3 regions of the Streptomyces canus genome follow, and region 3 is predicted to be linked to each of the others. Evidence: predicted binding sites of a transcription regulator. Region 3 holds the regulator's gene; each other region holds the start of a gene.
What was found. The regulator HrcA, encoded in region 3, represses chaperone genes, less so after heat shock. The targets are predictions, from matches to a motif close to TTNGCACTCNGNNNNNCNGAGTGCNAA.
Positions count from the first base shown of each region.

Region 1 (3,275 bases), 1.1 Mb from region 3:
AGGTCCTGAAACATGAGCGTTTCCGTCCGAATCCCCACCATCCTGCGCACCTACACCGGCGGGCAGGCCGAGGTGCAGGCCGAGGGTGCGACCCTCGCCGATGTCATCGCCGATCTGGAGAAGAACCACACCGGTATCGCCGCGCGCGTTCTCGACGACCAGGGCAAGCTGCGGCGGTTCGTCAATGTGTACGTCAATGACGACGATGTGCGGTTCGAGCAGGGGCTGGAGACGGCGACGCCCGACGGGGCCGGCGTCTCGATCATTCCGGCCGTCGCCGGAGGGTGACCGTATGACTGGTCATTACCTTCGGTAACGGTAATTACCGAGTGTTCATCCGATTGCCCCCTCCGCGAGAGAAGCGGAGGGGGCAATTCTCTATGGTTGAGCGCGGTACAGTTGGGGAAGCGGCGGCTTTTTTCTTGCCGCGTGCATATGAGTTCTCGCTCCACATGCGATGAGAAGTAGCCAAAGTGTGCGCGTCTTAAGTGCCTTATGTGTCTTTTATGGGGCCCGACTTGCCCCGAATTCAGGCGAATTCTCGCTACATTCCGGACCCCTTCCGTCCAGAATTCTCGTCCGATTGACCTGTTGCAGACGGCAGTTGGACAGATACATTCAGCCGCGGTCGACGCGTTCCGGCGCACGCCCCCAACCATGTGGGGGGTGAGGTCTGACCCGGATCCACGAAGTGTGGATCCGTGCAAGGGCCAGTAATAGGGGAGTTAGGCATGGCTCAGGGCACCGTCAAGTGGTTCAACGCGGAGAAGGGGTACGGCTTCATCGCGGTCGACGGTGGTGCGGATGTATTCGTCCACTACAGCGCGATTCAGATGGACGGCTACCGCACCCTTGAAGAGGGCCAGCGGGTCGAGTTCGAGATCTCGCAAGGTCAGAAGGGGCCGCAGGCGGACATGGTTCGTCTCGCGACTGGCTGAAGCACGCGCCGGGTAACAACAGCGTCGTTCTTCTGTTCTTCTTCGAAGGGCTCGTCCCCCATAGGGAGTCATGGGGTACGGGCCCTTCGGCATGCCCGGAGTGGTGTTCCGTCGAGTGCTGGGGCTGAGCGGGTTCGCGTCCGCTGCGGGTCGCGGCCGTGCGGTCCAGTCGGGCGTTGTGTACGGCGCCGACATGGCCAGTGGTGCCCGGACGCCTGGCGTCGGTCGGCTGTATGGGCCGGTGGCGAGCCGTCGCTGTCGCTCGGCGCCGCCGTGCGGGACTACCGCAATCGCCGGCGGGGCGGCCGGGCCGTCGTGTCGGCGATGGTACGGCCCCGATGCGCCCGGACGCGGGGGCGCCGGTGGGCCGTAAGGGTCGGTAGCGAGACGTTGCTGTCGCCCGGCCACCCCCCGTATGGATGGGGGCGGCCGGGCTCCCGCATCGCTCGACGGGCCCCTGGGAGGGCACCCCGGGTGAGGCCCGGCCGGCCGTCGTGCGCCGTGCCGGGACGGCCGTGTGGGGCCCGGACACCGTGGCGTCGGCCAGGCCGTACGGGCCGGTAACGAGGCGTCTCTGTTGCTCGGCGTCCTGCCCGATACCCGAGAGGCGCTTGCACTCGACCATGCCGAGTGCTAATCATTGGCGTTAGCACTCTGAAGGTGAGAGTGACAAAGATGGACCGGGTCGGTGAGGCCCGCAGGCCTTGTGGGGCAAGGATCCACAGGCCGGCGAGCCGTCCGTCGCGGGCGCGGGCGCGGTCCGAAGGAATCACCCCCAGTCCTGGAGGGACCACTTCACATGGCCAAGATCATCGCGTTCGACGAGGAGGCGCGGCGCGGCCTCGAGCGCGGCATGAACCAGCTCGCGGACGCCGTCAAGGTGACGCTCGGCCCCAAGGGCCGCAACGTCGTCCTCGAGAAGAAGTGGGGCGCCCCCACGATCACCAACGATGGTGTTTCCATCGCCAAGGAGATCGAGCTCGAGGACCCGTACGAGAAGATCGGCGCCGAGCTGGTCAAGGAAGTCGCCAAGAAGACGGACGACGTCGCCGGTGACGGTACGACCACCGCGACCGTGCTCGCCCAGGCCCTGGTCAAGGAAGGCCTGCGCAACGTAGCCGCCGGCGCCAACCCCATGGCCCTCAAGCGCGGTATCGAGAAGGCCGTCGAGGCCGTCTCCGCCGCCCTGCTCGAGCAGGCCAAGGATGTCGAGACCAAGGAGCAGATCGCCTCCACGGCCTCCATCTCCGCCGCCGACACCCAGATCGGCGAGCTCATCGCCGAGGCGATGGACAAGGTCGGCAAGGAAGGCGTCATCACCGTCGAGGAGTCCCAGACCTTCGGTCTGGAGCTCGAGCTCACCGAGGGTATGCGCTTCGACAAGGGCTACATCTCGGCGTACTTCGCCACCGACATGGAGCGGATGGAGGCGTCGCTCGACGACCCGTACATCCTCATCGCCAACTCCAAGATCGGCTCCGTCAAGGACCTGCTCCCGCTCCTGGAGAAGGTCATGCAGTCGGGCAAGCCGCTGCTGATCATCGCCGAGGACGTCGAGGGCGAGGCCCTGTCGACCCTGGTCGTCAACAAGATCCGCGGCACCTTCAAGTCCGTCGCCGTCAAGGCCCCGGGCTTCGGTGACCGCCGCAAGGCCATGCTCGGCGACATCGCCATCCTCACGGGCGGCGAGGTCATCTCCGAGGAGGTCGGCCTCAAGCTGGAGAACGCGACCCTGGACCTCCTGGGCCGCGCCCGCAAGGTCGTCATCACCAAGGACGAGACCACCATCGTCGACGGTGCCGGTTCCTCGGACCAGGTCAACGGCCGGGTGAACCAGATCCGCGCCGAGATCGAGAACAGCGACTCGGACTACGACCGCGAGAAGCTCCAGGAGCGCCTGGCGAAGCTCGCCGGTGGCGTCGCCGTCATCAAGGCCGGTGCCGCGACCGAGGTCGAGCTCAAGGAGCGCAAGCACCGCATCGAGGACGCCGTTCGCAACGCGAAGGCGGCCGTCGAGGAGGGCATCGTCGCCGGTGGTGGCGTGGCCCTCATCCAGGCCTCCTCGGTCTTCGAGAAGCTGGACCTGGAGGGTGACGAGCTGACCGGCGCCAACGCCGTGAAGCTGGCCCTGGAGGCCCCGCTCAAGCAGATCGCCGTCAACGGTGGTCTCGAGGGTGGCGTCATCGTCGAGAAGGTGCGCAACCTGCCCGTCGGCCACGGCCTGAACGCCGCGACCGGTGAGTACGTCGACATGATCGCCGAAGGCATCATCGACCCGGCGAAGGTCACGCGCTCTGCCCTGCAGAACGCCGCCTCCATCGCCGCGCTGTTCCTCAC
Region 1 covers NZ_CP107989.1:5,603,889-5,607,163, forward strand. The annotation lists gene OG841_RS25640 (ubiquitin-like small modifier protein 1) at 13-288, shown strand; gene OG841_RS25645 (cold-shock protein) at 732-938, shown strand; gene groL (chaperonin GroEL) at 1,738-3,275, shown strand, end outside.
Region 1: a site for HrcA is predicted at 1,549-1,575, ahead of groL (chaperonin GroEL). Genes of this name have one in related genera too.

Region 2 (3,275 bases), 2.5 Mb from region 3:
CGCATTCCTGCGGATGATGAGCGAGCTGAAGATCCCGTACACCGCCTTCCTCAGCGACTACCTGGTCAAGGACGACTACGGCTACTTCGCGAGGATGCGGGACACGGGGGTGGTGCTGAACAACCACACGCTCCACCACCCCTACCTGCCCGCGCTGTCGTACGCCGGCCAGCAGCGCGAGATCTGTGGGATGCAGGACGTCATGGAAAGGCGGTTCGGCAAGCGGCCCACGCTCTTCCGCCCGCCCTACGGCAACTACAACGAGGACACCCTGCGCGCGGCCAGGTCCTGCGGCATCAAGTACGCGCCCATCTGGAACGAAGAGGTCTTCGTCGACCACTGGGAGTACCGCGAGCCGGACCAGGACATCCACCCCGGCGACATCGTGCTCAGCCACTTCCGGGGCCGGGAGGACTGGAAGGGCACGATGCCCGACATGGTCCGCCGCTTCCTGAACAGGATCACGGCCGAGGGGTACGCGGTGGCCCGCCTCGAGGACTACCTGTGAGAGCGCGGGCACTGGTCGCCGGCGGGCTGGCCGCCGTCCTGCTCACCGGCTGTGCCCAGTCCGTCGATCCCATCGAACGGCTGGGCAAGAAGGCGGCGCAGCGGGTGGGGTCGGACGGACCGGGCGGGGACGGAGCGGACGGACGGCCGTACCGCCACTGGGGCCTCCTGGCCCCGCTGCATACGCCCCCGCGGGTGCCGGTGCGCGCGGCGGTGCGCCGGGCCGGCCTGCCGCCGGTCGTCAGACGTGTCGGGACGTCCGACAAGGTCGTCTTCCTCACCTATGACGACGGTGCCGAGAGGGATCCGCGGTTCGTCGACATGGTCCGTGAACTGCGGCTGCCCGTCAGCATGTTCCTCACCGACAGTGTCGTCGGCCCCGGGTACGGCCACTTCGCGCGCCTCCAGTCGGTCGGCGCGAGCATCCAGAACCACACCCTGGACCACCCCGCCCTGCGCGGGCTGCCGTACCCCGGCCAGCGCGCCGAGATCTGCGGCCAGCAGGAGAAGGTGCGGTCCCGCTTCGGGATCCGGCCGCGGCTGTTCCGGCCGCCCTATGGCACGTACGACCGCACGACCCTGCGCGCGGCGGCCGACTGCGGGCTCTCGGCGGTGGTGCTGTGGAGCGTGTCGCCGGCGGGTGGCGCGCCGCAGCGGCCGCTGCGGGCGGGAGACATCGTCTCGGTGGCATCGGGGGAGGCGTCGGGACCGACGCTGACGGAACGGACGACGAGGGTGCTGCGGGAGATCGAGCGGCGCGGGCTGACGGTGGGGCGGCTGGAGGACTATCTGTAGGTGCTCCGGCCACGCCACCGGAGACGCGATTGGCACTCCGCTTGACCGAGTGCTAATCGCGGTCATAGTCTCGGGTCTGGCACTCCCCCCTGGAGAGTGCCAACACAGCGACGGGCAGGTCCGGCACCCGCGACGACGGATCCACCTGGTCGCCACCTCAGACAGTCAACCCCGTGATCTCCGAAGGGGGAGGTCGGATCGTGACGACCACCAGCTCCAAGGTTGCCATCAAGCCGCTCGAGGACCGCATTGTGGTCCAGCCGCTCGACGCCGAGCAGACCACCGCCTCTGGCCTGGTCATCCCGGACACCGCCAAGGAGAAGCCCCAGGAGGGCGTCGTCCTGGCCGTGGGCCCGGGCCGCTTCGAGAACGGCGAGCGCCTGCCGCTCGACGTCAAGACCGGCGACATCGTGCTGTACAGCAAGTACGGCGGCACCGAGGTGAAGTACAACGGCGAGGAGTACCTCGTCCTCTCGGCTCGCGACGTGCTCGCGATCATCGAGAAGTAATTCACCGAAGCATTTCTCTGAGCTGCGCCCCTGGCCCCCCGACCACTAACAAGCCGGGCGCCCGGGGCGCAGTCTCTTTTCACCTAGATTTCCGAGAGGGCTCACGCTCCCATGGCGAAGATCCTGAAGTTCGACGAGGACGCCCGTCGCGCCCTCGAGCGCGGCGTCAACAAGCTTGCCGACACGGTCAAGGTGACGATCGGCCCCAAGGGTCGCAACGTCGTCATCGACAAGAAGTTCGGCGCTCCCACCATCACCAACGACGGTGTCACGATCGCCCGTGAGGTCGAGATCGAGGACCCGTACGAGAACCTCGGCGCCCAGCTGGTGAAGGAGGTGGCGACCAAGACCAACGACATCGCGGGTGACGGCACCACCACCGCCACCGTGCTGGCCCAGGCGCTGGTCCGCGAGGGCCTGAAGAACGTCGCCGCGGGTGCCTCCCCGGCCGCCCTGAAGAAGGGCATCGACGCCGCGGTCAAGGCCGTGTCCGAGGAGCTCCTCGCGACCGCCCGCCCGATCGACGAGAAGTCCGACATCGCCGCCGTCGCCGGTCTGTCCGCCCAGGACAGCCAGGTCGGCGAGCTCATCGCCGAGGCGATGGACAAGGTCGGCAAGGACGGTGTCATCACCGTCGAGGAGTCCAACACCTTCGGTCTGGAGCTGGACTTCACCGAGGGCATGGCCTTCGACAAGGGCTACCTGTCGCCCTACATGGTCTCCGACCAGGAGCGTATGGAGGCCGTCCTCGACGACCCGTACATCCTGATCAACCAGGGCAAGATCTCCTCGATCCAGGACCTGCTGCCGCTGCTCGAGAAGGTCATCCAGTCGGGTGCCTCCAAGCCGCTGCTGATCATCGCCGAGGACGTCGACGGCGAGGCCCTGTCGACCCTGGTCGTCAACAAGATCCGCGGCACGTTCAACGCGGTCGCCGTCAAGGCTCCCGGCTTCGGTGACCGCCGCAAGGCGATGCTCCAGGACCTGGCGGTCCTCACCGGCGCCACGGTCATCTCCGAGGAGGTCGGCCTCAAGCTCGACCAGGTCGGCCTGGACGTGCTCGGCACCGCCCGCCGCGTCACCGTCACCAAGGACGACACCACGGTCGTCGACGGTGCCGGCGACTCCTCCGAGGTCACGGGCCGCGTCGCCCAGATCAAGGCCGAGATCGAGAACACCGACTCCGACTGGGACCGCGAGAAGCTCCAGGAGCGCCTCGCGAAGCTGGCCGGCGGCGTGTGCGTGATCAAGGTCGGCGCCGCCACCGAGGTGGAGCTGAAGGAGAAGAAGCACCGTCTGGAGGACGCCATCTCCGCGACCCGCGCCGCGGTCGAGGAGGGCATCGTCTCCGGTGGTGGCTCCGCTCTGGTCCACGCCGCCAAGGTGCTCGAGGGCGGCCTCGGCAAGACCGGCGACGAGGCCACCGGTGTCGCGGTCGTCCGCAAGGCCGTCGTCGAGCCGCTG
Region 2 covers NZ_CP107989.1:4,189,710-4,192,984, reverse strand. The annotation lists gene OG841_RS18725 (polysaccharide deacetylase family protein) at 1-508, shown strand, start outside; gene OG841_RS18720 (polysaccharide deacetylase family protein) at 505-1,302, shown strand; gene groES (co-chaperone GroES) at 1,503-1,811, shown strand; gene groL (chaperonin GroEL) at 1,923-3,275, shown strand, end outside.
Region 2: a site for HrcA is predicted at 1,332-1,358, ahead of groES (co-chaperone GroES). Genes of this name have one in related genera too.

Region 3 (3,275 bases):
GCGGGGGACGACCCCCGGACCCCCGGCAGTCGTCCCACACCTCACGTACGGCCGTTGAACGCGTCCTTCAACCGCGAGAACAGCCCCTGCTGCCCCGGCTGGAACTGCCCCGTGGGCCGTTCCTCGCCGCGCAGCTTCGCCAGCTCGCGCAGCAGGCGCTCCTGCTCGGGGTCCAGCTTGGTCGGGGTCTGGACCTCGACGTGGACGATGAGGTCGCCCCGGCCGCCGCCGCGCAGGTGGGTGACGCCCCGGCTGTGCAACGGGATCGACTGGCCGGACTGGGTACCGGGCCGGATGTCGACCTCCTCCATGCCGTCCAGCGTCTCCAGCGGCACCTTCGTGCCGAGCGACGCCGCCGTCATCGGGAGCGTGACCGTGCAGTGCAGGTCGTCGCCACGCCGCTGGAACTGCGAGTGCGGGAGTTCGTGGATCTCGACGTAGAGGTCACCGGCGGGACCGCCACCGGGACCGACCTCGCCCTCACCCGCAAGCTGGATCCGCGTGCCGTTGTCCACACCGGCCGGGATCTTCACGGTCAGCGTGCGGCGCGAGCGGACCCGGCCGTCGCCGGCGCACTCCGGGCACGGGGTCGGGACCACGGTGCCGAAGCCCTGGCACTGCGGGCACGGCCGGGACGTCATGACCTGGCCCAGGAAGGACCGCGTCACCTGCGACACCTCACCGCGGCCGCGGCACATGTCACACGTCTGGGCCGAGGTCCCCGGCGCCGCGCCCTCACCACTGCAGGTGGTGCACACGATCGCCGTGTCGACCTGGATGTCCTTCGTGGTGCCGAAGGCCGCCTCGTCGAGTTCGATCTCGAGACGGATCATGGCGTCCTGGCCGCGCCGGGTGCGCGAGCGCGGACCCCGCTGCGACGCCGTACCGAAGAACGCGTCCATGATGTCCGAGAAGTTCCCGAACCCACCGGCCCCGAAGCCGCCCGCGCCACCGCCGCCGGCCTGCGAGAGCGGGTCGCCGCCGAGGTCGTAGACCTGCTTCTTCTGCGGGTCCGACAACACCTCGTAGGCGGCGTTGATCTCCTTGAACCGCTCCTGGGTCTTCGGATCCGGGTTGACGTCCGGGTGCAGCTCGCGCGCGAGCCGACGGAACGCCTTCTTGATCTCATCCTGCGACGCGTCGCGGCGCACGCCGAGAACGGCGTAGTAGTCCGTGGCCACTTACGACTCCGCCAGGATCTGTCCGACGTACCGTGCCACTGCGCGTACCGCTCCCATCGTTCCCGGGTAATCCATGCGGGTCGGTCCGACCACGCCGAGCTTGGCGACTGCCTCGTTGCCCGAACCGTAGCCGACCGACACCACCGAAGTGGAGTTGAGTCCCTCGTAGGCGTTCTCGTGACCGATGCGTACGGTCATGCCCGAATCCCCCGCCTCGCCAAGGAGTTTGAGGAGGACGACCTGCTCCTCCAGGGCCTCCAGGACGGGCCGGATGGTGAGGGGAAAGTCATGTCCGAAGCGGGTGAGATTGGCGGTGCCGCCGATCATCAGCCGCTCCTCGTTCTCCTCGACGAGTGTCTCCAGGAGAGTGGAGAGCACTGTCGTGACCGTACCCCTGTCCTCGACGTCGAAGCCTTCGGGCAGGTCCTCGACCAGTCGCGGCACGTCGGCGAACCGGCGCCCCGCGACCCGGCTGTTGAGCCGGGCCCGCAGATCGGCGAGCGAGGCCTCCCCGAAGGGTGCCGGGCAGTCGACCATGCGCTGCTCGACCCGGCCGGTGTCCGTGATCAGCACGAGCATCACGCGCGCGGGGGCGAGCGAGAGCAGTTCCACATGCCGCACGGTCGAGCGGGTGAGGGACGGGTACTGCACGACGGCGACCTGCCGGGTCAGCTGCGCGAGCAGCCGCACGGTCCGGGCCACGACGTCGTCGAGGTCCACCGCGCCGTCGAGGAAGTTCTGGATGGCGCGCCGCTCGGGCGCGGTCATCGGCTTGACGCCCGCGAGCTTGTCGACGAACAGCCGATAGCCCTTGTCGGTCGGGATGCGCCCGGCACTGGTGTGCGGCTGGGCGATGAACCCCTCGTCCTCCAGGGCCGCCATGTCGTTGCGGACGGTCGCCGGGGAGACGCCGAGGTTGTGCCGCTCGGTCAGGGCCTTCGACCCGACCGGCTCCTCGGTGCCGACGTAGTCCTGGACGATGGCGCGCAGCACCTGGAGCCTGCGTTCACTCAGCATCGCGCACACCTCCAGAAGTCGTTCCCTCGGCACCTCGCCTGGCACTCTGTCCGTCCGAGTGCCAACGCTCCCCGGCCAGTGTACGGCGGTGGGGTAGTCCCCGGGCAAGGCTGGTCCCGGCGTGACGGGTCGTACGGCTAGCGTCGCGGTATGACGGTGACTTGGGAAGAGCTCGGGTGGGAGCGGGTCGCGACCGGGGTGGGGCGGTGCCGGCTGCCCGGCTGGGACTGCACGGCGGGCCTGGTGATCGGCGAGGGCACGGCCCTGCTGATCGATTCCGGCTCCGGCCTCGCGGAGGGCGCCCGCCTGCGCGCACAGGCCGAGGAACTCGCCGGCCATCGTGTGACCCATCTCGCTCTCACCCACCCCCACTTCGACCATGTCTTCGGGGCGTCGGCGTTCGCGGGGGCGGAGGTGTTCGGCGCGGTGGGTGCGGAGACGGTGCTGAGGGGACGGCTGGGCCGCGCGGAGCTGCGGGCGGACGCGGTGCGCAACGGACTGGACGCGGCGGTGGCCGACGAGGCGGTGGACGCCCTCGTCTGTCCCCGGCATCACGTCTCCGGCGAGTGGACGCTCGACCTCGGCGGCGGCCGCCAGGCGCTGCTGGCGAACGTCGGCCCCGGCCACACGGCCCACGACCTCGCCGTCCTCGTCCCCGGTTCCCCGGAGGTCGTCTTCTGCGGCGACCTGGTCGAGGAGTCGGGCGAACCGCAGGCGGGCCCGGACGCCGTACCGCCGCACTGGCCCGCCGCGCTGGACCGGCTGCTGGCCCTGGGCGGCGAGGACGCGCTGTACGTGCCCGGTCACGGAGCGGTGGTGGACGCGGCGTTCGTCCGGGCACAACGGGACGCGCTGGCGGCCCGCTTCGGCGTGTCGTCATGACTCCCGAGCCGCTTCTCCTATCGTCATCCGAATGCGCCAGTACTCCGCCGACCTGACCCCTCCGTGGAAGAAGCCCAAGCCGGTGCCGGAGGTCCCCGCCGAGCCCGGTCTGGTGGTCGAGGAGCCGGGGACGGGCTTCTGCGGTGCGGTGATCCGCTGCGAGGCGGGGACGGTGACGCTGGAGGACCGCTTCGG
Region 3 covers NZ_CP107989.1:6,709,277-6,712,551, reverse strand. The annotation lists gene dnaJ (molecular chaperone DnaJ) at 42-1,181, opposite strand; gene hrcA (heat-inducible transcriptional repressor HrcA) at 1,182-2,198, opposite strand; gene OG841_RS30685 (MBL fold metallo-hydrolase) at 2,349-3,080, shown strand; gene OG841_RS30680 (DUF3097 domain-containing protein) at 3,112-3,275, shown strand, end outside.